Regions from separate parts of the Streptomyces rubrogriseus genome, predicted to be linked through region 1. Evidence: riboswitches for the same ligand, from Rfam matches in the RefSeq annotation. Region 1 holds a riboswitch; the other holds the start of a gene.

The links. A riboswitch is a leader RNA that binds a small molecule or an ion and turns the genes downstream of it on or off. The one in region 1 is predicted to bind cobalamin.
Positions count from the first base shown of each region.
Region 2: linked by a shared signal. The riboswitch ahead of Sru02f_RS31770 (ribonucleoside-diphosphate reductase subunit alpha) and the one ahead of Sru02f_RS09765 (cobalamin biosynthesis protein) in region 1 are both predicted to bind cobalamin.

Region 1 covers NZ_CP116256.1:2,224,488-2,239,728, forward strand. The annotation lists gene Sru02f_RS09760 (cobyric acid synthase) at 1-1,232, opposite strand, end outside; gene Sru02f_RS09765 (cobalamin biosynthesis protein) at 1,229-2,212, opposite strand; cobalamin riboswitch at 2,319-2,459, opposite strand; gene Sru02f_RS09770 (hypothetical protein) at 2,611-2,832, opposite strand; gene pitH (low-affinity phosphate transporter PitH) at 2,867-4,138, opposite strand; gene Sru02f_RS09780 (class II aldolase/adducin family protein) at 4,357-5,016, shown strand; gene Sru02f_RS09785 (alpha/beta hydrolase family protein) at 5,131-6,258, shown strand; gene Sru02f_RS09790 (hypothetical protein) at 6,544-7,962, shown strand; gene Sru02f_RS09795 (VOC family protein) at 7,995-8,408, opposite strand; gene Sru02f_RS09800 (ABC-F family ATP-binding cassette domain-containing protein) at 8,643-10,241, shown strand; gene Sru02f_RS09805 (helix-turn-helix domain-containing protein) at 10,578-10,799, shown strand; gene Sru02f_RS09810 (enoyl-CoA hydratase/isomerase family protein) at 10,957-11,760, shown strand; gene Sru02f_RS09815 (nucleopolyhedrovirus P10 family protein) at 11,781-12,572, opposite strand; gene Sru02f_RS09820 (Asp23/Gls24 family envelope stress response protein) at 12,660-13,142, shown strand; gene Sru02f_RS09825 (hypothetical protein) at 13,205-13,390, shown strand; gene Sru02f_RS09830 (hypothetical protein) at 13,387-13,770, shown strand; gene Sru02f_RS09835 (DUF6286 domain-containing protein) at 13,767-14,447, shown strand; gene amaP (alkaline shock response membrane anchor protein AmaP) at 14,444-15,031, shown strand; gene Sru02f_RS09845 (SDR family oxidoreductase) at 15,209-15,241, opposite strand, start outside.
Region 2 covers NZ_CP116256.1:7,088,942-7,104,182, reverse strand. The annotation lists gene sigR (RNA polymerase sigma factor SigR) at 1-209, shown strand, start outside; gene rsrA (mycothiol system anti-sigma-R factor) at 206-523, shown strand; gene Sru02f_RS31815 (HD-GYP domain-containing protein) at 652-1,977, shown strand; gene Sru02f_RS31810 (HD-GYP domain-containing protein) at 1,974-3,239, shown strand; gene Sru02f_RS31805 (tetratricopeptide repeat protein) at 3,354-4,334, shown strand; gene def (peptide deformylase) at 4,414-5,064, shown strand; gene cyc1 (epi-isozizaene synthase) at 5,324-6,409, shown strand; gene Sru02f_RS31790 (bifunctional albaflavenone monooxygenase/terpene synthase) at 6,406-7,791, shown strand; gene Sru02f_RS31785 (GlxA family transcriptional regulator) at 7,805-8,773, opposite strand; gene Sru02f_RS31780 (hypothetical protein) at 8,866-9,132, shown strand; gene Sru02f_RS31775 (ribonucleotide-diphosphate reductase subunit beta) at 9,045-10,076, opposite strand; gene Sru02f_RS31770 (ribonucleoside-diphosphate reductase subunit alpha) at 10,076-12,451, opposite strand; cobalamin riboswitch at 12,581-12,724, opposite strand; gene Sru02f_RS31765 (GNAT family N-acetyltransferase) at 12,803-13,309, opposite strand; gene mctP (monocarboxylate uptake permease MctP) at 13,382-14,992, opposite strand; gene Sru02f_RS31755 (DUF3311 domain-containing protein) at 14,989-15,241, opposite strand, start outside.

The DNA of each region.
Region 1 (15,241 bases):
AAGAAGGCGTCCCCGCCGGTCACTTCGGCGACCCCGTGGTGGATCTCGTACCCCTCGACGCGCTCGCCGAGGGCCTCGCCCACCGGCCGGGTGAGGGTCTTCTCGCGGTCGAACCGCACCCGCACGGGGAGCAGTCCCAGCCCGTCCACGTGCCCGGCGCGCGACTCGACCTCGTCCTCGATGTGCTCGCCGAGGAGCTGGAAGCCGCCGCAGATGCCGAGCACCGGCCGCCGCTCGGCCACCCTGCGCGCGATCGCGTCCGCGAGCCCGCGCTCGCGCAGCCACTCCAGGGCCCGGACCGTCCCGCGCGTCCCCGGCACGATCACCAGGTCGGCGTCGGCCAGTTCCTCCGGACGGTCCACGAACCGCACCACGACACCGGGTTCGGCGGCCAGCGCGTCCACGTCCGTGAAGTTGGACATCAGCGGGACCGCGCAGACGGCGACCCGCAGCACGTCCTCGCCGACCGGCGGCGCGACGACCGACTCCCGCACCGTCCCGCGCAGCGAGACCCGCAGACCGTCCTCCTCGTCGATGCCGAGCCCGTGCCGGAACGGCAGCACGCCGTACGTCCGCCGCCCGGTGAGGCCGCGCAGCATCTCCAACCCGGGCTCCAGCAGCGACACATCACCCCGGAACTTGTTCACCAGGAACCCGGCGACCAGTGCCTGGTCCTCGGGCGCCAGCAGCGCCACCGTGCCGAAGAAGGACGCGAAGACGCCGCCGCGGTCGATGTCGCCGACGACGAGGACGGGGAGTCCGGCGCCCCGGGCGATCCCCATGTTCACGATGTCGGTGCGGCGCAGGTTGATCTCGGCGGGGCTGCCGGCGCCCTCGCAGATCACCGCGTCGTAGGTGCCGCGCAGTTCGGCCAGCGAGTCGAGCACCGTGCCGAGCAACCGCTCCTGGCGCCCGCCGTGATAGCCGCGGGCGCTCGTCTCGCCCACCGGCCTGCCGAGCAGCACGACCTGGCTGCTGCGCTCCCCGCCGGGCTTGAGCAGCACGGGGTTCATGTGCGCGCTCGGCTCCACCCGGCAGGCCTGGGCCTGCATGGCCTGCGCCCGCCCGATCTCGGCGCCGTCCCGGGTCACGAAGGAGTTGAGCGACATGTTCTGCGCCTTGAAGGGCGCCACCTTGACGCCCTGGCGGACCAGCCAGCGGCAGATCCCGGCGGTGACGACGCTCTTGCCGGCGTCGGAGGTGGTACCGGCGACGAGGAGGCCACCGTTCATGAGGTACGTCCCTTCGTGACACCCGGGTTCTTGGCGGTGGCCCGGCGCGCGAGCAGCCGCGCGCCCGCGCACACGCCCAGCGCCAGCCAGCCCACGCGCCGGGACAGCCGTACCGCACGGTCGATGTCGCCGGAACCGGCCCGTACGGCGCGTCCCGCGGCGCCGTTGAGGACGGGCCGGTGCTCGACCCGCCCGCCGTAGGAGAGCGTGCCGCCGAGCCGCACGCCGAGGGCGCCCGCGAAGGAGGCCTCCACGGGCCCGGCGTTGGGGCTCGGGTGCCGTGCGGCGTCCGCCCGCCAGGCCCGTACGGCGCCGCGCGGGTCGCCGCCCGCCACGGTGGTCAGCACGGCGGTGAGCCGGGCGCCCGGCCAGCCCGCGAGGTCGTCGAGGCGGGCCGAGGCCCAGCCGTAGCGGCGGTACCTGGGCGACTTGTGGCCGACCATCGCGTCCAGCGTGTTCACGGCCCGGAAGCCGAGCAGCCCGGGCACCCCGGCCACCGCGCCCCAGACCAGGGCGCCCACCACCGCGTCCGAGGTGTTCTCGGCGACGGACTCCACGACGGCCCGGGCGATCCCGTCGGCGTCCAGCGCCTGCGGGTCCCGCCCGCACAGGTGCGGCAGCCGCGCCCGCGCCGCCTCGACGTCCCCGGCGTCCAGGGCACGGCCGACGGCGGTGGCCTCGCGGGCCAGCGAGGTGCCGCCGACGACCGACCAGGTGGCCGCGGCGGTCAGCGCGACGGAGGCGGCGGGGGAGCGGCGTACGGCGTGCGCGGCGGCCGAGCCGAGGACGACGGCGCCGCCGGCGCACACGACGGTGTGCAGGGCGCCCCGGCCCCGGTGGTCCCGCCACAGCACCTGTTCCACGGCGCCCGCGGCACGGCCGAACGCGGCGACCGGGTGTCCGCGGCGAGGATCGCCGAGGAGGAGGTCACCGAGGAGGCCGGCGGCGGCGCCGTACGCGAAGACGCGTCCGGCACGCACGGCTCAGCCGGCCGTGGGAAGGGGAAGTCGAAGCGTGTCGCTGGTGAGCCCGGAACGGCAGCCGCGCATGGCGATAGGTCCTCACTCAGGGTGTCCGCGCCCTGGTTCGAAGAGCACGGCGGCGAGAGTTCCTGGCTCCCGGGGATCCTGTCCCCGGTCACAGTGGCGGGACCGCGCCGGATTCGCACCGGGCTTCCTCTTCTGCCGCCGTAGATGGCCCCGGAAGTCCACCACGGCCCGCGAACACCCGTCAACCTGGCGTTGACCTGCGACGGGGGAGTGTGCGAAGGCCCACACCCGAGTGGTGTGCGCCGGCACGCGAAGAGGCGGGGCGCGGAACGGTTCGAGTCCGTCCCGCACCCCGCCCCGGGGGCGTGCGCCCGTGAGACGGGCGACGCTCAGGCGACGATCAGATAGATCCCGTACGCCACCGCCGCCGTGCAGGCCGCGAAGCACGCGTAGGCGCCGGTGACCGCGAGGGTCGCGGAGCCGCCCCGGGCGGTGGCCCGCTCCTGGCGGGAGAGGCCGACGATGCCGAGGGTGAACAGGCCCACCAGGGCCACCGTGACCACGAGGCTGACGCCGAAGACGGAGCCGAGGGCTGCCCAGTCGATGCTCATGGAGGTTCGCTTCCTTCGTACCCGGCAGGCGGGTTCAGACGGTGGTGGCGGCCGACGGGGCCTTGGGGTCGGGGGCGGCGGCCGGGGACGGGACGGTGGCCGCCAGTTCCTCGGTCGCGCCCGTCGGGGGCGGCGACACGGCGGCCATCGCCGTGGTGACCACACCGGCGGGCTCGGGCTGCCCCGGCCCCTCGGTGTCCACCGGGCCGCCGTCGACGACGTTGGTGTGGTCGACGACCTCGCGGCGGGAGATCCGCCAGATCGCGAAGCTGGAGGCGATCAGGAACACCGCGACGAGGGCGGTGCCCCAGTCGCCGGCGCGGCAGACCCATTCGGCGAGCGCGGCGACCAGGGCCGCGGCGGGCAGCGTCAGGCCCCAGGCGACGAACATCCGGGTGGCCGTGGACCAGCGGACCACGCCGCCCTTGCGGCCGAGGCCCGCGCCCATCACCGCACCGGAGACCGAGTGCGTGGTGGACAGCGAGAAGCCGAGGTGGGAGGAGGCCAGGATGACCGTGGCGGCGCTGGTCTGGGCGGCGAAGCCCTGCTGCGGCTGGAGGTCGGTCAGGCCCTTGCCCATGGTGCGGATGATGCGCCAGCCGCCCAGGTAGGTGCCGAGCGCGATGGCCAGACCCGCGCTGAGGATGACCCACACCGGCGGGTCGGAGTCGGGGGCGAGCGAGCCGCCGGCGATCAGGGCGAGGGTGATGATGCCCATGGTCTTCTGGGCGTCGTTGGTGCCGTGCGCCAGCGAGACCAGACCGGCGGAGGCGATCTGCCCGGCGCGGTAGCCCTTCGCGGCGGCCTTGCCGTCGGCCTTGCGGCCCAGCGAGTACGTCAACCGGGACGCGAGCAGCGCCGCGAGGCCGGCCACGATCGGGGCGGCGATCGCGGGCAGCAGCACCTTGGTGACGAGCACGTCGCCGTTGACCGCGCCGATGCCGGCCGAGGCGACGGCGGCACCGATCAGGCCGCCCATCAGGGCGTGCGAGGAGCTGGACGGGAGCCCGACCAGCCAGGTCAGGAGGTTCCAGAGGATCGCGCCGACCAGGGCGGCGAAGATGACCTCGGGACGGATGCCGGTCTCGTCGACGAGACCCTTGGAGATCGTGTTGGCGACCTCCACGGAGAGGAAGGCGCCTACAAGGTTGAGGACGGCGGACATCGCCACCGCCACCTTGGGCTTGAGCGCACCGGTCGAAATGGTCGTCGCCATCGCGTTCGCGGTGTCGTGGAAACCGTTCGTGAAATCAAACGCGAGTGCGGTTACCACCACAATCGCGAGGATCAGCGAGAAGCTTTCCATTTACCCAGGCAATCGTTCGAGGTCGTTGGCGCGACGAACGTAGGTAACCAGGGTGAACGGAAGATGAACTGGGCAGGGCGTCACGGTGACCGGAAGCGGTGTCACGGCCTCCCTCTGCGTGCCCGCCCCGCTGCTCTCCGGAGACGTCCCTGGCAGGATCACCGCGAGGGCGTTCGGCGACGGGACGTGAGGGGCGCGCGGGCGCCCGGGAGGAGACGGTGACTGTGACGCGATCGCGCGAGGAAGACGCCTGGGCGGAACTCGTCGCGGCGGCCCGCCGGACGGTCTCGGACGGGCTGGTGGTCGGCACCTCCGGCAACGTGTCGGTGCGCGTCGGCGACACGGTCCTGGTCACCCCGTCGGGCGTCCCCTACGACCGGCTCACTCCGGACCACGCGACCGGCGTCGACCTGGACGGACGGCAGGTGCTCGGCACCCTCGTCCCCACCAGCGAACTGCCCATGCACCTCGCCGTGTACCGCGCCGACCCCGGCGCCCGGGCCGTCGTCCACACCCACGCCGTGCACGCGACGGCGGTCTCGCTGCTCGTCCCCGAACTCCCGCCGGTGCACTACATGACCGCCGCCCTCGGCGGCCCCGTCCGGGTCGCCCCCTACGCGGCCTACGGCACCGCCGAACTCGCCCGCGGCATGCTCGAAGCCCTCGCCGACCGCACCGGCTGCCTGCTCCGCAACCACGGCACGATCACCTACGGCACCTCCCTCGACCAGGCCTACGACCGCACCGCCCAGCTCGAGTGGATGTGCCGCCTGTGGCTGACCGCGTCCTCGGTGCCGGGCCACTCGCCGTCCCTGCTGACGCCGGCCCAGCTCGCCGAGGTGACCGAACGCCTCCGGGGGTACGGGCAGCGAAGCTGACGCGCGGTGCGTGCCGGGCGGCTGCGCGGGTACCGGCTACGGGAACGAAGACCCCCGTCACCCACTGTCACGCGTCCACTGGCCGCCCGAGGACTCCACCAGGAGACTGGCCCCATGCGCACTGTCACCGCAACGGCAGCCGCCGTCACCGCAGCACTGGCGACCGGGGTGGCGAGCGTCGCCGCCGGCCGGCTCGCCAGCGACGCCGCGCTCAAGGCGCCCCCCGGCCGGCCGCTGCCCACCGAGCCACGGCTCACCGTGCACGGGACCGCCGCCGGGCAGATCACCCTCACCCGGCACCTGGCCGCCCTGCGCCCCGGCCGGTACGGGCTCGCCGGCGACGGCTCCCACGCCGTCCTCGGCCCCGTCCTGGACACCGCCGAGCACGGCGCCGACACCGTCGTACGCCGCCTCGAACGCGTCACGCACGGCACCCTCGCGACCGGCGACCGGGCCTGGTTCACCCCCAACCTGTACGTCGGGAACCCGGGCACGGCCCTCGACCTCGAGTACGCCGACGTCGAGGTCCCGGGGGAACTGGGGCCGCTCCCGGCCTGGTTCCTGCCCGGGGCCCGGCCGACCTGGATCGTCGCCGTGCACGGCCTGGCCGCCACCCGCGAACACGCGCTGAACCTGATCGCCCCCCTGCACCGCCGCAACGTCCCGGTGCTCGCCCTCGCCTACCGCGGCGACGTCGGCGCACCGCCCTCGCCCGACGGCCTGCACCACTTCGGCGAGACCGAATGGCGCGACCTGGACGCGGCCGTCCGCTACGCCCTCGACCACGGCGCCCGCCAGGTCGTCCTGCTCGGCTGGTCCACCGGCGCCACCATGGCGCTGCGCACCGCCGCGCTCTCGGGCGTGCGCGACCGGATCGCGGGGCTCGTCCTGGACTCCCCTGTGCTCAGCTGGGAGACCACCCTGCGCGCCCTGGCCGCCGCCCGCCGCACCCCCGGCGCACTCCTGCCGCTCGCCGTCCGGGCCGCGCAGGGCCGCGCCGGGCTGCACGCCGACCGGGACACCGGTACGGCGGGTCTGCACCGCCCGGCCGTGCCCACCCTGATCTTCCACGGCCCCGGCGACGAAGTGGCCCCCTGGCGCCTCTCCCGCCGCCTCGCCGACACGCACCCGCGCCTGGTCGCCCTCCACACCGTCCGGGACGCCCCGCACGGCGCCATGTGGAACGCCGACCCCGCGGACTACGAGGAGACCCTCCGCCGCTTCATGACCCCACTGGTATGACCCCCCGCCACGCCCCCTCCGCGCGACCCCCGACGGCCCCACGCCACGCCGCCTCCGCGCGACCCCCGACGGCCCCACGCCCCCTCAGCGCCACAGCCGCCGGCTCCACGCCCCACCCACCGTTCCCGCCCGTTCCCGCGCGCGTCGCTCCGGTTCCGTTCAGCGCCGTACCACTGGCCTGATCCGATGCCCGGACGCTGCGCCGGGCCCCCGCGTCCGCCGTCCCGGGAGGCCGCCGGGGCATTCCGTTTGGGTTTTCGGACCGTCAACCGGAAGACTGCACCCGTGACGTCCCGTATCCCGCGCGACTCCAGGCTTCGACTCGTCCGCCCGCGACCCCTGGCCGCCGCCCCCCAAGCGATGAATCAGCGGCGTCCGCGCCGCCCCGCGCCGCGCCCCCCGGAAGGCACACCGGCCCGCTCGGAGCTGGCCGGAATGGCGCGCTCCGGTCTTGCCGACGCGGCCCGTGTCGCCCGCTGGGCCGACTCCGCGCTCGGCCCCGGCCGCGGCAGCGCGACCGCCGACGGCAAGGCCACCCTGTCCGACGCCACCGCCGACCACGCGGCCCGCGAGCTGGGCCTGCCCGTGGCCAAGGTCCGCGCCGACTGGGACACCGCCCGTCTCGCCGGACTGGTCGAGGTGCACGGCGACACCGCCCGCCCCGGCTGGCGGCTGCGCGCCTGGAACCGCGACGACAGCGCCGTGCTGCGTGGCTGGGTCGCCCTGTTCGACGCCTGGTCGCTCGCCCACCCCGAGCCCGCCGGACAGGAGCCCGGCGCGGTCGCCGAGGTCGTCTCCGCGATGCCCCAGGTGCTCTCCTTCCTCCAGCTGTCCGCCGGACCCGTCCCCGTGGCACAGCTCCTGGACCTGCTGGAGCAGCGCGTCACCGAACTGCGCACCGAACGCTGCGAGGTGCCCTACGGTCCCCGGCTCGAACCCGGCACCCCGGGCGCCGAGCCGGACCCGGCCCCGGCCACCGACACCCCGCTCGCCCCCCTCCTGGACTGGGCCCTGCACGCCCTCGCCTCCGTCGGCGCCCTCACCTGCGGCGACGGACACGCCACGCTCACCCCGCTCGGCAGCTGGGCGGTCTGGGTCAAGCTGGAGCAGATCTGCGTCGCCGCGCAGAGCCCGGCCGGCAACATCGAGCAGTCGGCCGAGGGCATGCTCCGCGGCTGCGCACAGCTCCGCCCCAACGCCGCCCGCGCCGAGTACCGCGCCTGGCTCGCCGCCCGCCCCGTCGGCAGCGCCGTCGCCGAGCTGCTCGAGGCCGCCCGCGGCGAGGACGCCCTGCTGCGCGGCCTCGCCTTCGAGGCGCTGCGCGTCGTCGGGGCCCCCGCCGAGCCCGACGTCCGCGGCGTCGTCGACGAGTCGACGCTCAGGCCCTACGCCCTGCTGTGGCTGGCCGAGCACGACGGCGCCGACCCCGAGGACGCCCACGAGGTCCTCACCCGCCGGGAGGCCACCTGGCTGTGGGTCGACACCGCGGCGGCCGTTGCCGACCACGGGGAGGCCCCGCTGCTGGTGCGGCACCTGGAGTCGGCCGTGCAGGCCACCGTCCCGGCGCTGCTCGACGAGGTCCGCGCGGTCGGCCACCCCCGCACCGTGCAGGTCCTGGTGGCGCTGGCCGCCGCGCACCCCGACCCCGCCCTGGCCAAGGCCGTACGCCGGGCGGCCTTCCAGGTCCACACCGGGGGCAGCTGACCGGCCGGCCCCGACGGGCGAACCGCCGGAGGCTACCCGCGTACCTCCGGCGCGTACGTCCCGAAGCTCCAGACGTTGCCCTCCAGGTCGCGGGCCATGTAGTCCCGCGAGCCGTAGTCCTGGTCGGTCGGGGGCATCAGGATCTCCGCGCCGTGCTCCACCGCCCGCCGGTGATGGGCGTCGACGTCCGCCACCACGACGTACACCCCCGTGGGGCCGCCGCCCTTCATCGCCTCGTCGAAGCGGCTGCCGCTGCCCTTCGAGCCGAGCATGACCGCGCCGTTGCCCTGGGCCAGCTCGGCGTGGGCCACCGAGCCGTCCTCGCCCTCGTACACCGCGAGTTCGGTGAAGCCGAAGGCCTCGGTGAGCTGCCGGATCGCCGCCCTGGCGTCCGCGTACCGGAGTGTCGGGCAGATGCTGGGGCTGCCACCCGCGTTGCCTGTCATGCCGATCACTTCCCTGTGAGCCGGTGGTCCGTCCTGACTGGCCGGGTCCATGGCCCGAAGGCCGGTTTGGACTCGTTCGCCCAGTCTTGCACCGGCCACTGACAACGCTCGCGGGGAAAACCGGTTGCACCGCCCCGTTAGACTGGCCCTCATGGCCATTCTCCTCGTGCATTAGAGCGGCGGGAACCTCCACAGCCGCCCATCCCCGCCAACCACCCGCCCAGGAGTCTGACCGTGATCTCCGCCTCCGGCATCGAGCTGCGCGCCGGTGCCCGTGTCCTCATCGAGAGCGCCACCTTCCGCGTCGCCAAGGGCGACCGCATCGGCCTGGTCGGCCGCAACGGCGCCGGCAAGACCACCCTCACCAAGGTCCTGGCCGGCGAGGGCCAGCCCGCCGCGGGTGCCGTCACCCGCTCCGGCGAGGTCGGCTACCTCCCGCAGGACCCGCGTACCGGCGACCTCGACGTGCTCGCCCGCGACCGCATCCTCTCCGCCCGCGGCCTGGACACCCTGATCCGCAAGATGCGCGACAACGAGCAGCGCATCGCCAACGGCCAGGGCGCCACCCGCGAGAAGGCGCTCAAGCAGTACGAGCGCCAGGAGACCGAGTTCCTCACCAAGGGCGGATACGCCGCCGAGGCCGAGGCCGCCACCATCGCCGCCGCGCTCAACCTGCCCGACCGGGTGCTCGGCCAGCCCCTGCACACGCTCTCCGGCGGTCAGCGCCGCCGTATCGAGCTGGCCAGGATCCTGTTCTCGGACGCCGACACCCTGCTGCTCGACGAGCCGACCAACCACCTCGACGCCGACTCGATCATCTGGCTGCGCGACTACCTGAAGACCTACCGCGGCGGCTTCATCGTGATCTCCCACGACGTCGACCTGGTCGAGACGGTCGTCAACAAGGTGTTCTACCTGGACGCCAACCGCTCCCAGATCGACGTCTACAACATGGGCTGGAAGCTCTACCAGCAGCAGCGCGAGGCCGACGAGAAGCGCCGCAAGCGCGAGCGCCAGAACGCCGAGAAGAAGGCGTCCGCGCTGCACTCGCAGGCCGACAAGATGCGCGCCAAGGCCACCAAGACCGTCGCCGCGCAGAACATGGCCCGCCGGGCCGACAAGCTGCTGGCAGGCCTGGAGGCCGAGCGGAAGTCCGACAAGGTCGCCAAGCTCCGCTTCCCCGAGCCTGCACCCTGCGGCAAGACCCCGCTGACCGCCGAGGGCCTGTCCAAGTCGTACGGCTCCCTGGAGATCTTCACCGACGTCGACCTGGCCATCGACAAGGGCTCCCGGGTCGTCATCCTCGGACTCAACGGCGCCGGCAAGACCACGCTGCTGCGCCTGCTCGGCGGCGTGGAGAAGCCCGACACCGGCGAGGTGGTCGAGGGGCACGGGCTCAAGCTCGGCTACTACGCGCAGGAGCACGAGACCCTCGACCCCGAGCGCACCGTCCTGGAGAACATGCGCTCGGCCAACCCCGACCTCGATCTCGTCGACGTCCGCAAGACGCTGGGTTCGTTCCTGTTCTCCGGCGACGACGTCGACAAGCCCGCCGGTGTCCTCTCCGGCGGCGAGAAGACCCGCCTCGCCCTGGCCACCCTCGTGGTCTCCTCGGCGAACGTGCTGCTCCTCGACGAGCCCACCAACAACCTCGACCCGGCCAGCCGCGAGGAGATCCTCGGCGCGCTGCGCACCTACAAGGGCGCCGTCGTCCTCGTCACCCACGACGAGGGCGCCGTCGAGGCGCTCCAGCCGGAACGGATCATTCTGCTTCCGGACGGCGTCGAGGACCTGTGGGGCGCCGACTACGCGGATCTCGTCGCCCTCGCTTGATCGAATGGATGATCCACTGGTGATGGATCATTCGGCCGATCCGTGATCCGCCATCTGTGTGAGATCTCCTCATCAAGAGGTGTGTCCTACATCGAATTCACGGCCGGACCCCCATCCACCGGGGGTCCGGCTGTGGCGCCTTTCTGACCTGGAATTTCGCGGAGAAACTCGTTCGGCGGAACGGTCCCGTTTCTCTGGAATCAGGGATTCCGTATGTGGGGACACGCTCCTGTCGTCACAACCTTGTCTCATCAGCCTTGCCGAATGGGTGGCCATGAGCGCCTGGAGGGGTGATCATGAGGAGAACCAGAGCGCACTTCCCATGAGGAGGCACGGGTGGCCGAGACTCTGAAGAAGGGCAGCCGGGTTACCGGCGCCGCGCGCGACAAGCTCGCGGCAGACCTGAAGAAGAAGTACGACGCCGGTGCGAGCATCCGGGCGTTGGCCGAGGAAACCGGCCGCTCGTATGGCTTTGTGCACCGCATGCTCAGCGAGTCGGGCGTCACGCTCCGAGGGCGTGGCGGGGCTACCCGGGGCAAGAAGGCCACTTCGGCCTGACGTCCCGGGCGGCCCCCGACTCCGAAAGTGACGGTGGCCACCCGGTCGGTCGTCCGACCGTCCGGGTGGTTACTGTGCAGTCACTTAGCCCTGCCGTCGCACGGCGCACCGTCCGGCGCGCGGCGGGGACGACGACCGCACCTTTCGGAGGCGCCCCATGGCTTCGCCCGCCCACGACCCCGGTCCCGCACTCGACCAGGACGGCGTGCGGCTCACCGTCGACGACGCGATCGCCACGGTGACGCTGACCAACCCGGCCAAGCGCAACGCGCAGAGCCCCGCTCTGTGGCGGGCGCTCGCCGAGGCCGGCCGGCTGCTGCCGGGCTCCGTCCGCGCCGTGGTGCTGCGGGCCGAGGGCAAGTCCTTCTCGGCCGGGCTCGACCGGCAGGCGTTCACGCCCGAGGGCTTCGACGGCGAACCGTCGTTCATCGACCTGGCGCGGGGCGGCGACGCCGAGCTGGACGCGGCCATCGCCGAGTACCAGGAGGCGTTCACCTGGTGGCGGCGCAGCGACCTCGTGTCGGTCGCCGCCGTGCAGGGGCACGCCATCGGGGCCGGTTTCCAGCTGGCCCTCGCCTGCGACCTGCGGGTCGTCGCGGACGACGTGCAGTTCGCCATGCGTGAGACCAGCCTGGGCCTGGTGCCGGACCTGACGGGCACGCATCCCCTGGTGTCCCTGGTCGGGTACGCCCGCGCGCTGGAGATCTGCGCCACCGGGCGCTTCGTCGCGGCCGAGGAGGCCGTGAGCACCGGCCTGGCCAACCTCGCCGTGCCCGCGGACCAGCTCGACCCCGCCGTGCACGACCTGCTGTCCGCGATCCTGGCCGCACCGCGCGACGCGGTCGTCGAGACCAAGGCGCTGCTCCAGGGCGCCCGGACGCGGGACTACGAGGCCCAGCGCACCGCCGAACGGGCCGCGCAGGGACGCCGGCTGCGCGACCTGGCGGGCCTCGGGGAGTAGGGGCGCCGAGGCGCGGCTTCTCAGCCGACGTCCGTCCGTGTCACCACCACCGCCACCGACGGACGGTCCGCCACCGCCTCGGACACCGCCGCGCGGACCCGCCGGGCCACCTCGACGGCCCGGTGGTCCGCCCGCACCGCCAGCTCCACCCGGACGTGGCGGCGCGGCAGGGCACCCTCCTGCGGTGGCGGCTCGGTGAGGTGCACCGGACGGCCCAGTACGCCCGTCAGCCGCACCACGCCCGGCACCGCCAGCGCGGCCCGGGCGACGCGCCCCTCGTCCCCGCTCGCTTCGCTTCCGCCGTCGCCGTCGGTTTCGGTGTCGGCCATGCCGGCCGCGTCGGCCGTGTCGACGGGTCCCGGCTCGGGCCCGGCCTCCGGACCCGCCTCCGGCGTTTCGTCGAGCAGGCCGGTCACCCGCAGGTCCACGTCCACCGCCACGAGACCGAGCCGCGCGGCCGCCGCCTCCGCCAGCGCGGCCCGCAGGCGCGCGGCCGTCGCCGGCAGGGGCTCCGCGGCCGCCGCCGTCTGCCCCACGACCGCCGCGAAGTCGGCCGTCACCCGCAGCGGACCGGGCGGCAGCGCACCCGGCGGAAGCGGTACGGCGGGCTCGCGCACGTCGTCCGGGTCCGCGAGCCCGACCCGCAGGTCACCCGGACGCACCCCCGCCACTCCCCGGGCCGCCGCCAGCAGCACCTCCCGTGCCGCCCGCTCGGCGATCCAGGCACCGTCCCCCGGGCCGCCCAGGGGCAGCAGCCTGCCGAGACCCAACTGCTCCCGCACCGCCCGAGTCCACCGGTCTGCCGTAGTCATTGCCCCAGCCTGCCGCATCCGTGGCGCGAGTCGCCGCAACCCCGCCTAACGTGGGCAGAGGACTACGACCGGAAGGGACGTACGGCGATGAGCGACATGGAGAGCCACCGGAGCGGGCAGGACACGATCGAGACCCCCGGTACGGCCAAGGGCCAGACGATTCGGCGCGGCGGCGGAGACCCCGGCACCCGGGGACGCACCACCATCGCCGACGGTGTCGTCGAGAAGATCACCGGAATGGCGGCACGCGACGTCTCCGGTGTGCACGCGATGGGCAGCGGGATGTCGCGCACCTTCGGCGCCGTGCGCGACCGGGTGCCCGGCGGGACCAAGTCCGGCGTGACGCGCGGGGTGAAGGCCGAGGTCGGCGAGAAGCAGACCGCCCTCGATCTGGAGATCGTCGTCGAGTACGGCGTGTCGATCGCGGACGTGGCGCGGGACGTGCGGGAGAACGTGGTGGCGGCGGTGGAGCGGATGACCGGTCTGGAGGTCGTCGAGGTCAACATCGCGGTGAGCGACGTGAAGCTGCCCGACGAGGAGGACGAGGAACCGGAGCCCCGGATCAGGTGACACGGACGCTGACGGAACGCTGACTGAACGGTGAGTGAATCGGTGAATGAGGGGAGCGCACCATGAGCATGGCGGTGGTCGGCATGATCGCCGGCATGGCACTGGGCTTCGCCGGATACTTCGGCGGGTTCGGTGCCTTCCTGCTGGTGGCGGCCCTGGGGGCCGTCGGGTTCGTCGTCGGCCGCTTCGTGGAGGGGGACATGGACCTCGGTGACTTCTTCCGTACCCGCGACGACCGGCGGCGGTGACCGGCGTGAGCGATGGGGCCGGTGAGCTCCTCGAACCCCTGGCCCGCGTGGCACCGGGCGAGCGCGGCGCCACGCGGATCGCCGACCGGGTCGTCGCCAAGGTCGCCGCCCGGGCGGCGCGCGAGGCGCTCGGCCCGCTCCACCCGGACGCCGCACGGCCGTACGCGACCGTCGACGTCCACCACGACACCGCACACGTCCGGGTCCACCTCGAACTCGACTACCCCTGCGACATCGGCGCCCGCTGCGGCCAGGTGCGTCACCAAGTCGTCCAGCGGGTACGTGCGTTGGTGGGCATGGCGGTGCCGGAGGTCGCCGTCCAGGTGGAGCGGCTCCACCTGGCGGCTCAGTACGGCGCGAGGCACGGGAGGACGCGATGAGCGAGCCGCAGGGCTCCGGGACGGGAGAAGGCAGCACCCAGCGCCTGCCCGTCGTGGAACGCGACACCCACCCGGGTGCGGCACCGTCGCCGGACCGGCACGAGCCCGGCCCCCCGGACGCGTCCGGGAACGGACGGGCGGGCCGGTTCTGGTCCGTGCGCCGCGTCCCCGCCGGTCTCGTCGCGCTGCTGCTCCTGCTCCTCGCCGGGGCCTTCCTCTACGACGTCGTCGCCGTGCGCGCCGGCCGGTCCGCGCTCGGCTGGCGCCGCGACCTGGCCCGGCAACTCGCCGAACGGCCCGTCGACGACACCTGGGTGCTGGTCGGCGCGGGCGTCGCCGCGGCCCTCGGCCTCTGGCTGCTCGTGCTGGCCCTCACCCCCGGACTGCGCCGGGTGCTGCCGATGCGGCGCACGCACCCGGACGTACGCGCCGGGCTGCACCGGGACGCCGCCGCCACGGTGCTGCGCGACCGGGCCATGGAGGTCTCCGGGGTGCAGTCGGCGCGGGTGCGGATGCGCCGCCGCCGGGCCCGGGTACGGGCGCTGTCGCACTTCCGGGAGCTGGACGACGTACGGGCCGACCTGGACGGTGTGCTCGACGACGCGGTGCGCGGCCTCGGCCTGGCCCGGCCGCCCGCCGTGTCGCTGCGGGTGGCGCGCCCCGGACGGAAAGGGTGAACACGGTGCTCAGGACGGTGAACCGGGTACTGACCGCACTGGCGGGCCTGGTCCTGCTGGCCCTCGGCGGCGCGGTGCTGGCCGTGGGCTTCGACGCCCCCGCACCCTCCTGGTGGGTCCACCAGGGGCCGCACGACGTGCTGCTGAGCAACGCCGAACGGACCCGGTGGCGGGAGGCCGGCTGGTGGTGGCCGGTCGTCATCGCCGCGCTCGCGGTCCTGCTGCTGCTCGCCCTGTGGTGGCTGGTCGCGGTGGTACGCCGCCGCAGGCTCACCGAGGTCCTCGTCGACACCGGGGACGGCGAGGGCGCCACGCTGCGCGGCAGGGCGCTGGAGGACGTAGTCGCCGGTGAGGCGGACCGCGTGGACGGGGTCGAACGGGCAGGCGTCCGGCTCACCGGCCGCCGCGACGCCCCGGCGGCCCGCGTCCGGCTGCTCCTGGCTCCCCACGTGGACCCGGGCACGGCCCTGCACGACCTCACCACCCGGGCCCTGGCCCACGCCCGCGACTCGGCGAACCTCGCCTCCCTCCCGGCGGAGGTCCAGCTCCGCGGCGTCAAGCACGGGGCCGAACGGGTCAACTGAGGCAGCTGCCGCCCCGGGCACACCACGATCAGGGCTCGGGCCGGGTCACGGCGACCGTCGCGGGTTCCGTGCCGTACCGCCGTCCCGGGATCCGCGCCGCTACCGCCGTCGCCGCAAGCCCGTGCTGCTCGGGGTCCCGCGGTGGTCCGCAGCACGGAGCCCGGCCCGGCCGGTTCCTCAGAACCCGTGCCGCACGCCGCCGTCCACCGG
Region 2 (15,241 bases), 4.9 Mb from region 1:
TCCGTATCGCCGTGTATCTGGCGGACGTCGAGGGCTTTGCCTACAAGGAGATCGCGGACATCATGGGGACACCCATCGGTACGGTGATGTCCCGGCTGCACCGTGGACGCCGTCAGCTGCGCGGCATGCTGGAGGACTACGCCCGCGACCGCGGTCTGGTCCCCGCCGGCGCCGGAGAGTCGAACGAAGCGAAAGGCTCGGGGTCATGAGCTGCGGAGAGCCGCACGAGACGGATTGCAGCGAAATCCTCGATCATCTCTACGAGTTTCTCGACAAAGAGATGCCGGACTCGGACTGCGTGAAGTTCGAGCACCACTTCGAGGAGTGCTCGCCCTGCCTGGAGAAGTACGGGCTGGAGCAGGCCGTGAAGAAGCTGGTCAAGCGGTGCTGCGGGCAGGACGACGTGCCCGGTGACCTGCGGGCCAAGGTCATGGGACGGCTGGACCTGATCCGGTCCGGACAGTCCGTGCCGGAACACGACGTCACGGCCGCGCCGTCGTCGTCGGCTCCGCAGGAGTCCTGAGCCGCCCTGAGCGTCGCGACTCGGCCAGACGTCACTCGTACGTGCTAATCCGCGGGTTATCTGCCCGCGGCCTCCCCACTGCCGTCCTAGGCTCCTGAGCCTGACAGGCGTGGCCAGGGGAGGGGCTGATGGACGCGGTACCGGCGCGGGCACGTGTGTACGTGGCCGTCGTCGCCCTCACCGCCCTGCTCTGCCTACGACCGCTGCCCGCGGTGCACGCCCCCTGGTGGGCGGTGCTGCTGCTGGCGGGGCTGTACGCGGGGTCCGAACTGGTCGCGCGGTCCCGCTTCGTCGGGACCTGCTACCCCGTCCTGCTCGCCGGCGCCTTCCTGCTGCCGCCGCCCGCCGCCGCGCTCGTGGCACTGCCGGGAGCCCTGCTGGCCCCGGTGCCGCGCCGCCCCCTCGGTCTGCGGCGCGTGTGGCGGGCCGCGCAGCTGACCCTCGCCGTGTGGGCCGCGGCCTGTGTCCACTGGCGGCTCGGGGGCCGGGACGCGGTGGTCGAGCCCGCCTTCCCGTACGTCCTCGTGCCCGCCGGGGCGGCCGTACTCGCCTTCTGCCTGGTCCTCACCGTGCTGGACGGCGGCATCCTCACCCTCGCCGACCACGTGCCGCCGAGCCGGGCGTGGCGGGGACTGCTCTCCCGGTCGCTCGCGCCGATCGCCGTGCACGGACTCGCCGGGCTGATGATGGCCGTCCTGTGGCGCAGCCCGTACGGTCCGGTGGCCGCGCTGCTCGTGCTGCTGCCGATGTGCGTGGCCTGGTGGGCCTTCGCCCAGTACCACCGTGAGCGGGCCGCGCACCAGGCGACCATCCGCGCCCTGGTGCAGGCCGTCGACATCAAGGACGGCTACACGCGCGGCCACAGCGAACGCGTCGGCCAGGCCTCCATGATGATCGCCCGCGAGCTGGGCATGGACGACGAGCGCGTCGAGACCCTCCGCTTCGCCGGGATCCTGCACGACGTGGGCAAGCTCGGCGTGCCCACCCGGCTGCTGCGCAAGGACGGCCCGCTGACGCCCGAGGAGCGGCGGGTGATCGAACTGCATCCCGAGTACGGGCACGAGATGGTGCGCGGCATCCGCTTCCTGGGAGAAGCCCGCGCCGCCGTCCTGCACCACCACGAACGGCTGGACGGCAGCGGCTATCCCTACGGGCTGGCCGGCGACCGGATCCCCGAGTCGGCCCGGGTGGTGGCCGTGGCCGACGCCTTCGACGCGATGACCTCCACGCGCTCCTACAGCAGGGCCCGGCCCGTCGCGACGGCGCTGGCGGAGCTCCAGCGGTGTGCCGGCGGACAGTTCGACCCGCGGATGGTGCGGGCACTGGTCAGGGCCCTCGGCCGGCACGGCTGGCGCCCGTCCGTCACGGCGGACGGCCCGCACTCCCGCCCCGCCGGACCGGCGTCGGGCCGGGGCGAGGACGCGCGGGACAGCGTCGGCAGGGGAGCGCCATGACGCCCTCGCGACCGCCGGCCCAGTCCCCGCCGCCGGCGGCCGTTCTCCTCGTACCCGGCTGTGCCGGGCTCCTCGCGCTCGGATGTCTGGCCTCTGTGCTGGGGTCGGAGACCGCGCAGCGGCCCGTCGCGCTGGCCTTCGGGGGACTGGTCGTCCTCGGTGAGCTGACCCGGCGGACCGGTGCCGAGGCCCGGGAGGCCGCCCCGCTCGGCGCCGCGGGCGCGCTGGCGTACGCGCTGCTCGGAGACGTCGCCGGGCAGCCCGCGCACCACGGTGTGGCCCAGACCGTCACCGTCGTGCTCGCCGCCTCGCTGCTCGGCAGCGTGCCCTACGTCGCGCGCGGCAGCGGGCCCGTCCTCGACCACCTGGCGCGGCGCGTGCTCACCGTCGGTTTCGCCGCCGTGTGCTTCCGGCCGCTGTCCAACCAGGGCGTCTTCGACGACTGGAGCGGCCCCGCCTACGCGCTGCTGCTGCTCGGACTGCTCGCCCTGACCACGCTGTGCGACGCGGTGCTCGCCGCGGCACCCGCGCACGCGCGCACCGGCTGGCCCTTCGGGCCACTGCTTCGCGACGAGCTGCGCGGCATGGTCGGGATCACCTCGGCGGTGTGCGCGACCGGCGCGGTGATGGCGCTCGCGGTGAGCGTCGCGGGACTGTGGGCGCTCCCCGTCTTCTCCGTGCCCCTGCTGCTCGCCCAGCTGTCCTACCGGCGGTACGCGGCCGTCCGGGCCACCTACCGGCAGACCATCGCCTCCCTGGCCCGCGCCACCGAGATCGCCGGATACACCCCGGCCGGGCACGCGCGCCGCGTCGCCGGGCTCGGGGTGGCCGTCGGCCGGGACCTGGGGCTGTCGGGGGCCGAGCTGACCGTGCTGGAGTACGCGGCCCTCATGCACGACATCGGCCAGCTGAGCCTGGTCGACCCGGTCCCGTCGGGTGCCACCGCCGGCCTGCCGGTCACCGAACAGCGGCGGATCGCGCTGCTCGGCGGGGCCGTCGTCCGCCAGACCGGGGTCGACGCCGCGGTCGCGGTGGTGGTGGAGCGGCAGGCCGACCCCTGCCGGGAGCAGCCGGTCGCCGCGCGGATCGTACGCGTCGTGAACGCCTACGAGGAGAAGGCGCGGGACGCGGGTCCCGGCGGCGTCCTGACCGCGCTGGAGGAGCTGCGCCTGGCCACCGCGGGCGACTACGCTCCCGAGGTGGTGGAAGCGCTGGCCCGGGTCCTTTCCCGAGGCAGCCTTACCGAGCCCGCGGCTGGGTAACCCATGGGTAATGAGCGCCTCCGCAGCCGTACGTGGTTTGATGCCCGGGAGAGGGTGTCCGGGGGCGCGAAAAGGCACAGCCAGCCCACAGAACGGAACTGGCAGGCGGGAATCGTGAGGATCTTCGGCAAGGCACGGCACCGGCCCTCCGCCTCTTGGCGGCAGGCCACCGACCGCGCGTTCACGCTGATCGGCGACGGTCGTTACGAGGACGCGGGCGCGCTGCTGACGCGGGCGGCCGACCTGGAGCCCTGGCTGTCGGAGTCCTGGTTCAACCTGGCGCTGCTGCACAAGTTCCGGCACGACTGGGAACAGGCGAGGGCGGCCGGTCTGCGGGCCGTCGCGCTGCTCGACCGGGACGTCGGCGCCCCCGACTGGTGGAACGTCGGCATCGCCGCGACCGCCCTCCAGGACTGGCCGCTGGCCCGTCGCGCCTGGCAGGCCTACGGGCTGCGCACCCCCGGGGGAGCCACGGACGCGGGTGAGCCGCTCGGCATGGACCTCGGCAGCGCGGCCGTACGGCTGTCCCCGGAGGGCGAGGCCGAGGTGGTGTGGGGGCGACGGCTCGACCCCGCCCGCGTCGAGGTGCTGTCCATCCCGCTGCCGTCCTCCGGGCGGCGCTGGGGCGAGGTCGTCCTGCACGACGGCGTACCGCACGGGGAGCGCACGACCTCGGCCGGGCACTCCTACCCCGTCTTCGACGAGATCGAGCTGTGGGCGCCCTCGCCGGTGCCCACCTGGGTGGTCCTCCTGGAGGCCGCCACCGAGTCCGACCGCGACGCCCTGGAGCAGCTGGCCGCCGACGCCGGGTTCGCCGCCGAGGACTGGTCGTCCTCCGTCCGGCTGCTGTGCCGGATGTGCTCGGAGTCCCGGATGCCGTCCGACGAGGGCGAGGGCGAGCACCTCGATCCGCACGACCACAGCGAACCCGGGCACCCCGGGCCCCTGGGGCACCGCACCGACGGGCAGCTGTGGGTGCCGGAGCGGGAGTGCGGGGTGGCCGCGCCGGCCGGGCTGGTGAAGGGGTTGCTCGACGGGTGGGTGGCCGACAGTCCTGATTCCCGGGACTGGCGGGACCTGGAAGAGGTCTGCTGAGCAGCCCCGTAGTCTTTGCCAGGACACTTCAGCAGCGTCAGCATCACCTTTGGTTGTACGAGGAAGGCATACGTCGGTCATGGCCCAGCAGGACACCGATCAGCAGCACCCGGGCGTGCTCCCCGTGGACGACGAGGGATTCGTCGTCGACAGCCAGGACTGCGAGGAGCGTGAGGCCGACTGGCGCGGGCGCGGCACCTCCCGTCCGATCACGGTGGTCGGCAACCCGGTGCTGCACAAGGAGTGCGAGGACGTCACCGACTTCGGCGAGGAGTTCCAGCAGCTGGTGGCCGACATGTTCGCCAGCCAGCGCACCGCCGAGGGCGTGGGCCTGGCCGCCAACCAGATCGGCGTCTCCAAGAAGGTCTTCGTCTACGACTGCCCCGACGACGAGGGCGTCCGCCACGTCGGCGTGGTCTGCAATCCCAAGCTGGTCGAGCTGCCGGCCGACCGCCGCCGCCTGGACGACAGCAACGAGGGCTGCCTGTCCGTGCCCACCGCCTACGCGCCGCTCGCCCGCCCCGACTACGCCGAGGTGTCCGGGCAGGACGAGAAGGGCAACCCGGTCAAGGTGCGCGGCACGGGCTACTTCGCTCGGTGTTTGCAGCACGAGACGGACCACCTGTACGGGTACCTGTACATCGACCGGCTCTCCAAGCGCGAACGCAAGGACGCGCTGCGGCAGATGGCCGAGAACGAGCCGCGCTACCCCGTGGTCGCGAACGACTGACACCGCCTCACCCGTCCCACATCCCCCTTGCGCACGGCGCCTGTTCGGGTCTTCCCCGAGCGGGCGCCGTTCGTCTGTGCGCGCGCATGGAAAGCCGCCACACAACAGGAGAATTCCGGCACCGGGGGGTAGTGAATGAAGCAAATCCGTTCCCAGAACGGTCAGTTGTGGTGCTGAATGGGAAGTGCGGGGATACGCAACGGCGCACGCCCCGCTCAGCGAGAGGGGTGCGCCACCGGCGGCTGAGAGGGGTTTGTTCGTGCATGCTTTCCCACACGGCACCACAGCGACACCGACCGCGATCGCAGTACCGCCATCGCTCCGTCTCCCGGTGATCGAGGCGGCATTTCCCCGGCAACTGCACCCGTATTGGCCGAAGCTCCAGGAGACAACCCGGACCTGGCTGCTCGAAAAGCGGCTCATGCCGGCGGACAAGGTCGAGGAATATGCCGACGGCCTGTGCTACACGGACCTCATGGCGGGCTACTACCTGGGCGCCCCCGACGAGGTCATGCAGGCGATAGCGGACTACAGCGCGTGGTTCTTCGTCTGGGACGACCGTCACGACCGTGACATCGTCCACGGCCGGGCCGGCGCCTGGCGGCGACTGCGCGGCCTGCTGCACGCGGCACTCGACTCACCCGGGGACCACCTGCACCACGAGGACACGCTGGTGGCCGGGTTCGCCGACAGTGTGCGGCGGCTCTACGCCTTCCTGCCGGACACCTGGAACGCCCGGTTCGCCCGGCACTTCCACACGGTGATCGAGGCGTACGACCGTGAATTCCACAACCGCACGCGCGGAATCGTGCCCGGCGTGGAGGAGTACCTCGAACTGCGCCGGCTCACGTTCGCGCACTGGATCTGGACCGATCTACTGGAGCCGAGTTCGGGCTGTGAACTCCCCGACGCCGTACGGAAACACCCGGCATATCGCCGGGCGGCGTTGCTGAGTCAGGAATTCGCCGCCTGGTACAACGACCTCTGCTCACTGCCCAAGGAAATAGCGGGAGACGAGGTCCACAATCTTGGCATCAGTCTCATCACCCACCATTCACTCACCCTGGAAGAAGCAATCGGAGAAGTCCGGCGTCGCGTCGAGGAATGCATCACGGAATTCCTGGACGTCGAGCGGGACGCCTTACGGTTCGCCGACGAACTCGCCGACGGAACCGTACGCGGAAAGGAACTGAGCGGCGCCGTGCGGGCCAACGTCGGCAATATGCGGAACTGGTTCAGTTCCGTCTACTGGTTCCACCACGAGTCCGGCCGGTACATGGTCGACAGCTGGGACGACCGGTCCACGCCCCCGTACGTCAACAACGAAGCGGCAGGTGAGAAATGACCGTCGAGTCCGTCAACCCCGAAACCCGCGCACCCGCGGCACCGGGAGCACCGGAGCTGCGCGAGCCGCCCGTCGCGGGCGGTGGCGTGCCGCTGCTCGGCCACGGCTGGCGGCTGGCCCGCGACCCGCTGGCCTTCATGTCCCAGCTGCGCGACCACGGCGACATCGTGCGCATCAAGCTCGGCCCGAAGACCGTCTACGCCGTCACGAACCCCGAGCTGACCGGTGCCCTCGCCCTGAACCCCGACTACCACATAGCCGGTCCGCTGTGGGAGTCGCTGGAGGGCCTGCTCGGCAAGGAGGGCGTGGCGACCGCCAACGGCCCGCTCCACCGCCGCCAGCGGCGCACCATCCAGCCGGCGTTCCGGCTCGACGCCATCCCCGCCTACGGGCCGATCATGGAGGAGGAGGCGCACGCGCTGACCGAGCGCTGGCAGCCGGGCAAGACCGTCGACGCCACCTCCGAGTCCTTCCGGGTCGCCGTGCGCGTCGCGGCCCGCTGCCTGCTGCGCGGGCAGTACATGGACGAGCGGGCCGAGCGGCTGTGCGTCGCGCTCGCCACCGTCTTCCGGGGCATGTACCGGCGGATGGTGGTGCCGCTCGGGCCGCTGTACCGGCTGCCGCTTCCGGCCAACCGCCGATTCAACGACGCGTTGGCCGATCTGCACCTGCTGGTCGACGAGATCATCGCCGAGCGCCGTGCATCCGGTCAAAAGCCGGACGATTTGCTCACGGCATTGCTGGAGGCGAAGGACGACAATGGCGACCCGATCGGGGAACAGGAGATCCACGACCAGGTGGTCGCGATACTCACCCCGGGCAGTGAAACCATCGCGTCCACGATCATGTGGTTGCTCCAGGCACTTGCCGCCCATCCGGAACATGCCGACCGCATACGCGACGAAGTCGAAGCGGTCACCGGTGGACGCCCCGTGGCATTCGAGGACGTCCGCAAGCTCAGGCACACCGGCAATGTCATCGTGGAGGCCATGCGTTTGCGTCCGGCCGTATGGGTATTGACCCGGCGCGCGGTGGCCGAGAGCGAACTCGGTGGCTATCGCATTCCGGCCGGTGCGGACATCATCTACAGTCCGTACGCAATCCAACGCGATCCGAAGTCGTACGACGACAACCTGGAGTTCGATCCCGACCGGTGGCTCCCGGAACGTGCGGCGAATGTGCCGAAATACGCCATGAAGCCGTTCAGCGCGGGCAAGCGGAAGTGCCCCAGTGACCACTTCTCGATGGCACAGCTCACGCTGATCACGGCCGCGCTCGCCACGAAGTACCGCTTCGAACAGGTGGCGGGCTCGAACGACGCGGTCCGGGTCGGCATCACGCTGCGTCCGCACGACCTGCTGGTCAGGCCCGTGGCGCGGTGACGACCCGGACGGGTCAGGCGGCGGCCTCCGGACCCCGGAAGGTGCGCCGGTAGGCGTGCGGGGTGGTGCCCAGGGCCCTGGTGAACTGGTGCCTCAGGGCCGCCGCCGTGCCGAAACCGGCACGCCAGGCGATCGTGTCCATCGTCTCGTCCGTCGCTTCCAGCAGCCGCTGGGCCAGCAGTACGCGCTGGCGCAGGATCCAGCGGTAGGGGGTCGTCCCGGTCTCCTGCTGGAAGCGGCGGGCGAAGGTGCGCGGGGACATGTGCGCCCGGACCGCCAGCTGCTCGACCGTGACCTCCTCGTCGAGGTGCTGCTCCATCCAGGCCAAAACCTCGCCCACGGTGTCGCAGGAGGAGCGCGGCAGCGGCCGTTCGATGTACTGCGCCTGCCCGCCGTCCCGGTGCGGAGGCACCACCATGCGCCGGGCGATCCGGTTGGCGACCTCCGGCCCCTGCTCCTTGCGCACGATGTGCAGGCAGGCGTCGATGCCGGCGGCGGTCCCGGCCGAGGTGATCACCGGGTCCTCGTCGACGTAGAGCACGTCCGGCGCGACCCGGGCCCGCGGGTGCTGGCGGGCCAGCTCGGCCGCGTGGTGCCAGTGCACCGCGCACCGCCGGCCGTCCAGCAGGCCGGCGGCGCCCAGCACGAAGACGCCGGAGCACACGCTCAGCACGCGGGTGCCCCGTTCCGTCGCCCTGCGCAGGGCGTCCAGCAGGTCGGGCGGGTACTCCCGGCGGACGAAGTCGCTGCCCGCCGGCACCGCGATCAGGTCGGCCTCCTCCAGCCGCTCCAGACCGTACGGCGTGGAGACGGTCAGCCCGCCGACGTGGGTGCCCAGCGTGGGGCCCTCCGCGGAGACCACCGCGAAGTCGTACCCCGGCAGGCCCTCGTCGCTCCGGTCGATGCCGAAGACCTCGCAGATCACGCCTAGTTCGAAGGGATGCGCACCGTCCAGCAGGACGGCGGCCACGTTCTGCAGCATGCCGTCAGTGTGCCTCGCCGGTGGCAGGAAATCGAGGCCTTACGGCAGTCCTGCCACTGACGGTAAGGAGTATCCGGCGTGACAGTGGTGTCATGACCGGAAACCAGATCGAAGCCCTTGTCGGAATGACCGCGACCTTCGGACTCCTCGTCCTCATGATCCTCCCCTCGGTGATCGGCATCGTGCGCGACCGGCGCATCGACCGCCAGATCAGGGAGGCCCAGGAGGACGGGGAGGCCCGGACCCGCTACGGGAAGGAGACCCGGAGCACTCAGAAGTCCTCGGACAGGTCGACCGTGCCCTCCACCGCCACCTGGTACGCCGAGGGGCGCCGCTCGAAGAAGTTGGTCAACTCCTGAACGCCCTGCAGCTCCATGAAGGAGAAGGGGTTCTCGGAGCCGTACACCGGGGCGAAGCCGAGCCGCGTCAGACGCTGGTCGGCCACGCACTCCAGGTACTGCCGCATCGAGTCGGTGTTCATGCCCGGGAGGCCGTCACCGCACAGGTCGCGCGCGAACTGCAGCTCGGCCTCGACGGCCTCCCCCAGCATGTCGGTGACCTCCTGCCGGAGCGCGTCGTCGAACAGCTCCGGCTCCTCCTTGCGCACGGTGTCGACGACGTCGAAGGCGAAGGACATGTGCATCGTCTCGTCCCGGAACACCCAGTTGGTGCCGGTGGCCAGGCCGTGCAGCAGGCCCCGGCTGCGGAACCAGTAGACGTAGGCGAAGGCGCCGTAGAAGAACAGGCCCTCGATGCAGGCCGCGAAGCAGATCAGGTTGAGCAGGAAGCGGCGCCGGTCGGCCTGCGTCTCCAGCCGGTCGATCGACTCGACCGAGTCCATCCACCTGAAGCAGAACTCGGCCTTCTCCCGGATGGACGGGATGTTCTCCACGGCCGCGAAGGCGGCGGCGCGGTCCTCCGGGTCGGGCAGGTAGGTGTCGAGGAGCGTCAGATAGAACTGGACGTGGACGGCCTCCTCGAAGAGCTGGCGGGACAGGTACAGCCGCGCCTCGGGGGAGTTGATGTGCTTGTAGAGGGTCAGCACCAGGTTGTTCGCGACGATCGAGTCACCGGTGGCGAAGAAGGCCACGAGCCGGCCGATCAGGTGCTGCTCCTCGGGGCTGAGCTTCGCCAGGTCGGCGACGTCCGAGTGGAGGTCGACCTCCTCGACGTGCCAGGTGTTCTTGATGGCGTCCCGGTAGCGCTCGTAGAAGTCCGGGTAGCGCATGGGGCGCAGGGTCAGTTCGAAGCCCGGGTCGAGCAGGTTCTTCGTGGTGGGCTGTGCGGGGGTCTCGGTGGTCATTACTGGCAGGCCTCGCAGGACTCGGGGTTTTCCAGGGAGCAGGCGACCGCTTCGGGGTCCGGGGCGGCCTGTACGGGGACGGTGGTGGTTCGGGCCGCGGCGCGGGCGATCCGGGTCGCCGGGCGCGAGCGCAGGTAGTAGGTGGTCTTCAGGCCCTGCTTCCAGGCGTACGCGTACATCGAGGAGAGCTTCCCGATGGTCGGCGTCTCCAGGAACAGGTTCAGCGACTGGGCCTGGTCGAGGTACGGGGTGCGGGCGGCGGCCATGTCGATCAGGCCGCGCTGCGGGATCTCCCAGGCGGTGCGGTACAGCGCCCGCACGTCCTCGGGGATCCAGGTGAAGCCCTGCACCGAGCCGCCCGCCTCGCGCAGCGCCTCACGGGTGCGGGCGTCCCACACGCCGAGCCGCTTGAGGTCGTCCACCAGGTACGAGTTGACCTGGAGGAACTCGCCCGACAGCGTCTCGCGCTTGAACAGGTTGGACACCTGCGGCTCGATGCACTCGTAGACGCCGGCGATGGAGGCGATGGTCGCGGTCGGGGCGATGGCCAGGAGCAGGGAGTTGCGCAGCCCGGTCGTCGCCATGCGCTCGCGCAGCGCGGCCCAGCGCTCCGGCCAGGCGGGCTCGACGCCGTAGTGGTCCGGGTGCAGCACACCCCGGGCCGTACGGGTCTTCTCCCAGGCGGGTAGCGGGCCGTTGCGCTCGGCGAGGTCGGCGGAGGTCTCGTACGCGGCGAGCATGATCCGCTCGGCGATGCGGGTGGACAGGGCCTTCGCCTCGGGGGAGTCGAAGGGCAGCCGGAGCTGGAAGAAGACGTCCTGGAGACCCATCGCGCCGAGGCCCACCGGACGCCAGCGGGCGTTGGAGCGGCCCGCCTGCTCGGTCGGGTAGAAGTTGATGTCGACGACCCGGTCCAGGAAGGTGACCGCGGTGCGGACGGTGGCGTCCAGGCGCTCCCAGTCCATGTCCCCGTGCGCCGGGTCGACGAACGCGCCGAGGTTGACCGAGCCCAGGTTGCAGACCGCGGTCTCCTCGTCGTCGGTGACCTCCAGGATCTCCGTGCAGAGGTTGGAGGAGTGGACGACGTGGCCGGGGGCCGCGGTCTGGTTGGCCGTGCGGTTGGCGGTGTCCTTGAAGGTCATCCAGCCGTTGCCGGTCTGCGCGAGGGTGCGCATCATGCGGCCGTACAGCTCACGGGCGGGCAGCGTCCTGCGGGCGAGCCCCGCCTCCTCCGCCCTGCGGTAGGCGGCGTCGAACTCCTCGCCCCACAGGTCGGTCAGCTCCGGCACGTCGGCGGGGGAGAACAGCGACCAGGTCCCGTCGGCGTCCACCCGGCGCATGAACTCGTCCGGCACCCAGTGCGCGAGGTTCAGGTTGTGCGTACGGCGGGCGTCCTCGCCGGTGTTGTCCCGCAGCTCCAGGAACTCCTCGACGTCCGCGTGCCAGGTCTCCAGGTAGACCGCGGCCGCGCCCTTGCGCCGGCCGCCCTGGTTCACGGCCGCCACCGAGGCGTCCAGCGTCTTCAGGAACGGGACGATGCCGTTGGAGTGCCCGTTGGTGCCGCGGATCAGCGAACCCCGGGCGCGGACGCGGGAGTAGGCGATGCCGATGCCGCCGGCGTGCTTGGACAGGCGGGCCACCTGGTGGAGGCGGTCGTAGAGGGAGTCCAGCTCGTCCTTGGGGGAGTCCAGGAGGTAGCAGGACGACATCTGGGCGTGCCGGGTGCCGGAGTTGAAGAGGGTGGGGGAGGACGGGAGGTAGTCCAGGCGGCTCATCAGGCCGTAGAGGGCGGCGACCTCGTCCACGGACCCGGTGGTGTCGTCCTCGGCGAGTCCGGCGGCGACCCGCAGCAGGAAGTGCTGGGGCGTCTCGACGGCCTTGCGGGTGATCGGGTGGCGGAGCAGGTAGCGGCTGTGGAGGGTGCGCAGGCCGAAGTAGCCGAAGCGGTCGTCGGCGTCCGGGTCGATCAGCGCGTCCAGGCGGTCCGCGTGCAGCCGTACGAAGTCGGCGGTGCGGTCGGCGATCAGGCCCTCGCGGTGGCCGGTGGCGACGGACTCGGTGAAGGTGACGACGCCCTGGGAGGCGGCCTCGGCGCGGATGCCGATGGTCAGCAGGCGGGCGGCCAGCCGGGAGTAGGCCGGGTCCTCGGAGATCAGGCCGGCGGCGGCCTCGGTGGCCAGCTCGCGCAGCTCGGCCTCGTCGGCGCGGGCGGACCGGCCGCGCAGTACGGCGGCGGCCACCCGGCCGGGGTCGGCGCCCTGGAGGTCGGCGGTCAGCCCGGTCAGGGTCCGCAGCAGGGCGGCACCGGGTCCGTCGGGTTCCCCGGTCGCCGTCACCGGGGTCGCTGAAGCCGGATCGGCTGGCGCGATGGTCACGTGGAGCACTCCCTCGCTCGGCACGGGGCCCGGCGGAGGGAGGGCAGGGGGGCAGCTCACGAGCGCACGCGGCGTCGCGTCCACCGGCCCACTCCACGAGGCCCGGACGTCATGGCACCCGGGCCAGGGCGGCCGGGCGCACTGTCGGCAGGTCCTCGGACTGGACAGGCGTGCGCGCACGTGCGAAGACGTACGGATGCACGCAAGTACACCGTTGCGGGACAGTTCCGGATTCACACCGGATTCCCCTGCGGCGACAGCGAGCACGAGCATACATCTTGTGCCGGGGGACGCGAGCACCCCCAGATGTTGTGTCCCGGCGGGGTGTAGTGACGGGGTGCCGCGGCCGTGTCAGAGCGTCAGTTCGTAGGTGAGCAGCATGATGTCGTCCAGCTCCGGCAGGGGATTCCAGTCGCGGTCGGGCGTGCGGACGAAGCCCAGGCGCGCGTAGAGGCGGTGGGCGGTGCGCATGGCGGTCTGGGTCGACAGCACGACGCCCGTGCAACCGGCCACCGTCCGGGCGCGGTCGACACAGGCCCGCACGAGCGCCTCGCCCGCCCCGCGGCCGCGCGCCTCGCGGGCGACGGCGAGCATGCGTATCTCGGCCTCGCCGGGTCGCGCTATGTCCGCCATGGGGCCGCCGGACGGCACGAAGGTCACGCCGCCGAGCACCCGGCCGTCGGCCACGGCGACCAGCACCTCGGCGGCCGCCGCCCGCTTGGCCACGTCGCGCAGCTCGTCCAGGTAGGAGTCGCTCTCCCCGAAGTCGAGGAGGCCGTCGCGCAGGTAGGCCTGCGCGGTGATCTCGCCGAGGGTGTCGTACTCCTCGGCTGTCGCCCGCCGGATCGTGAAGTCCATGACGCCGAGTGTGCCCGACGGGTACGACAACGGGCCGCCGGATTTCTCCGGCGGCCCGCCTCGAACCGGGGATCAGTGCGAGCTGCCCGCCGTGGCCGGGGGCAGTTCCACCTGGACGCCGGGGTCGCCGGCGTCCGCCGTGTAGTCGCTCGGCCTGGTCTCGTCGACGCCGTCGGGCGCCTTGACCGCCCTCAGGACGAAGGTCAGGACCACGGTGACCAGCACGTTCAGCACGAAGGCGGTGAGGCCGATGTAGCCGATCTCGCCGATGCCGGGGATCTCGTCGGAGGAGCCGCCGAAGTGCTTCTGCGTCGGCGAGGCGACACCGTAGGCGGCGACCGTGCCGTAGACCATGCCGACCGCCCAGCCGCCGAGCAGCGCCCAGCGGTGGAACCAGCGGGTGAACAGGCCGCCGACCAGGGCCGGGAAGGTCTGCAGGATCCAGATGCCGCCCAGCAGCTGGAAGTTGATCGCGACGGTCTTGTCCATGCCCAGGACGAAGATCAGCGCGCCCACCTTCACCAGGAGCGACACCAGCTTGGAGACCTTGGTCTCCTGCTGCGGCGTGGCGTCCGGCTTGATGAAGTCCTTGTAGATGTTGCGGGTGAAGAGGTTGGCGGCCGCGATCGACATGATCGCCGCCGGGACCAGGGCGCCGATGCCGATCGCCGCGAACGCCACGCCCGCGAACCAGTCCGGGAACATGTTCTCGAACAGCTGCGGGATCGCCAGCTGGCCGTTGTCCACCTTGACCCCGGCCGCGATCGCCATGAAGCCGAGCAGCGCGAGCAGGCCCAGCATCAGCGAGTACAGCGGCAGGATCGTGGTGTTGCGGCGGATCACCTCACGGCTGCGCGAGGACAGCGTGGCGGTGATCGAGTGCGGGTACATGAAGAGCGCCAGGGCCGAGCCGAGCGCCAGGGTCGCGTAGGTCCACTGGCCCCCCGCGTCCGGCACCACCCCGCCCTTGCCCGCCTCGGTGAACTTGTCGCTCGCCGACGCGAAGATGTCGTCGAAGCCGCCCAGCTTGATCGGGATGTAGATGATCGCCACCGCGATGACGATGTAGATCAGCGTGTCCTTCACGAACGCGATCAGCGCGGGCGCGCGCAGTCCCGACGAGTACGTGTACGCCGCGAGCACGCCGAAGGCGATCAGCAGCGGCAGGTCCTTGACGAACCAGTTGGTGTCCTCGCCGCCGCCGACGCCCATCACGTCGAGCACGGCCTGGATGCCGACCAGCTGGAGCGCGATGTACGGCATGGTCGCCAGGATGCCGGTGACGGCCACCGCCAGCGACAGGCCCTTGGAGCCGAACCGGCCGCGCACGAAGTCCGAGGTCGTCACGTACCCGTGCTTGTGCGAGACCGACCACAGGCGGGGCAGGAAGGTGAAGATCAGCGGATAGACCAGGATCGTGTACGGCACCGCGAAGAAGCCGGACGCGCCCGCCGCGTAGATCGCCGCCGGGACGGCCACGAAGGTGTACGCGGTGTACAGGTCGCCGCCCAGCAGGAACCAGGTGACCCAGGTGCCGAACGAGCGGCCGCCGAGGCCCCACTCGTCGAGGCTGTGCTCGTTCTCGGCCCGGCGCCAGCGGGCGGCCAGGAAGCCCATGGCGGTGACGAGGACGAAGAAGAAGATGAAGACGGCGAGTGCGACGCCGTTCACGCCGTCGTTCATCGCGACTCACCGCCCTTCGGGGCGGCGGGGGCGGCCGTGGAGTGGGCGGCGCGCCCGCGCTGGTCGCGCTGCCACAGCTTGTACGCGGTCACCGTCAGCAGGGTGGAGATCAGCACCCAGGCCATCTGGTACCAGTAGAAGAACGGGATGCCGATGAAGGTCGGGTCCGTCTTGGTGTACGAACCGACCCACAGCATGGCGACGAACGGTGCGACAAGACAGAGCCCGATGACGACGCGCACCGGCGTC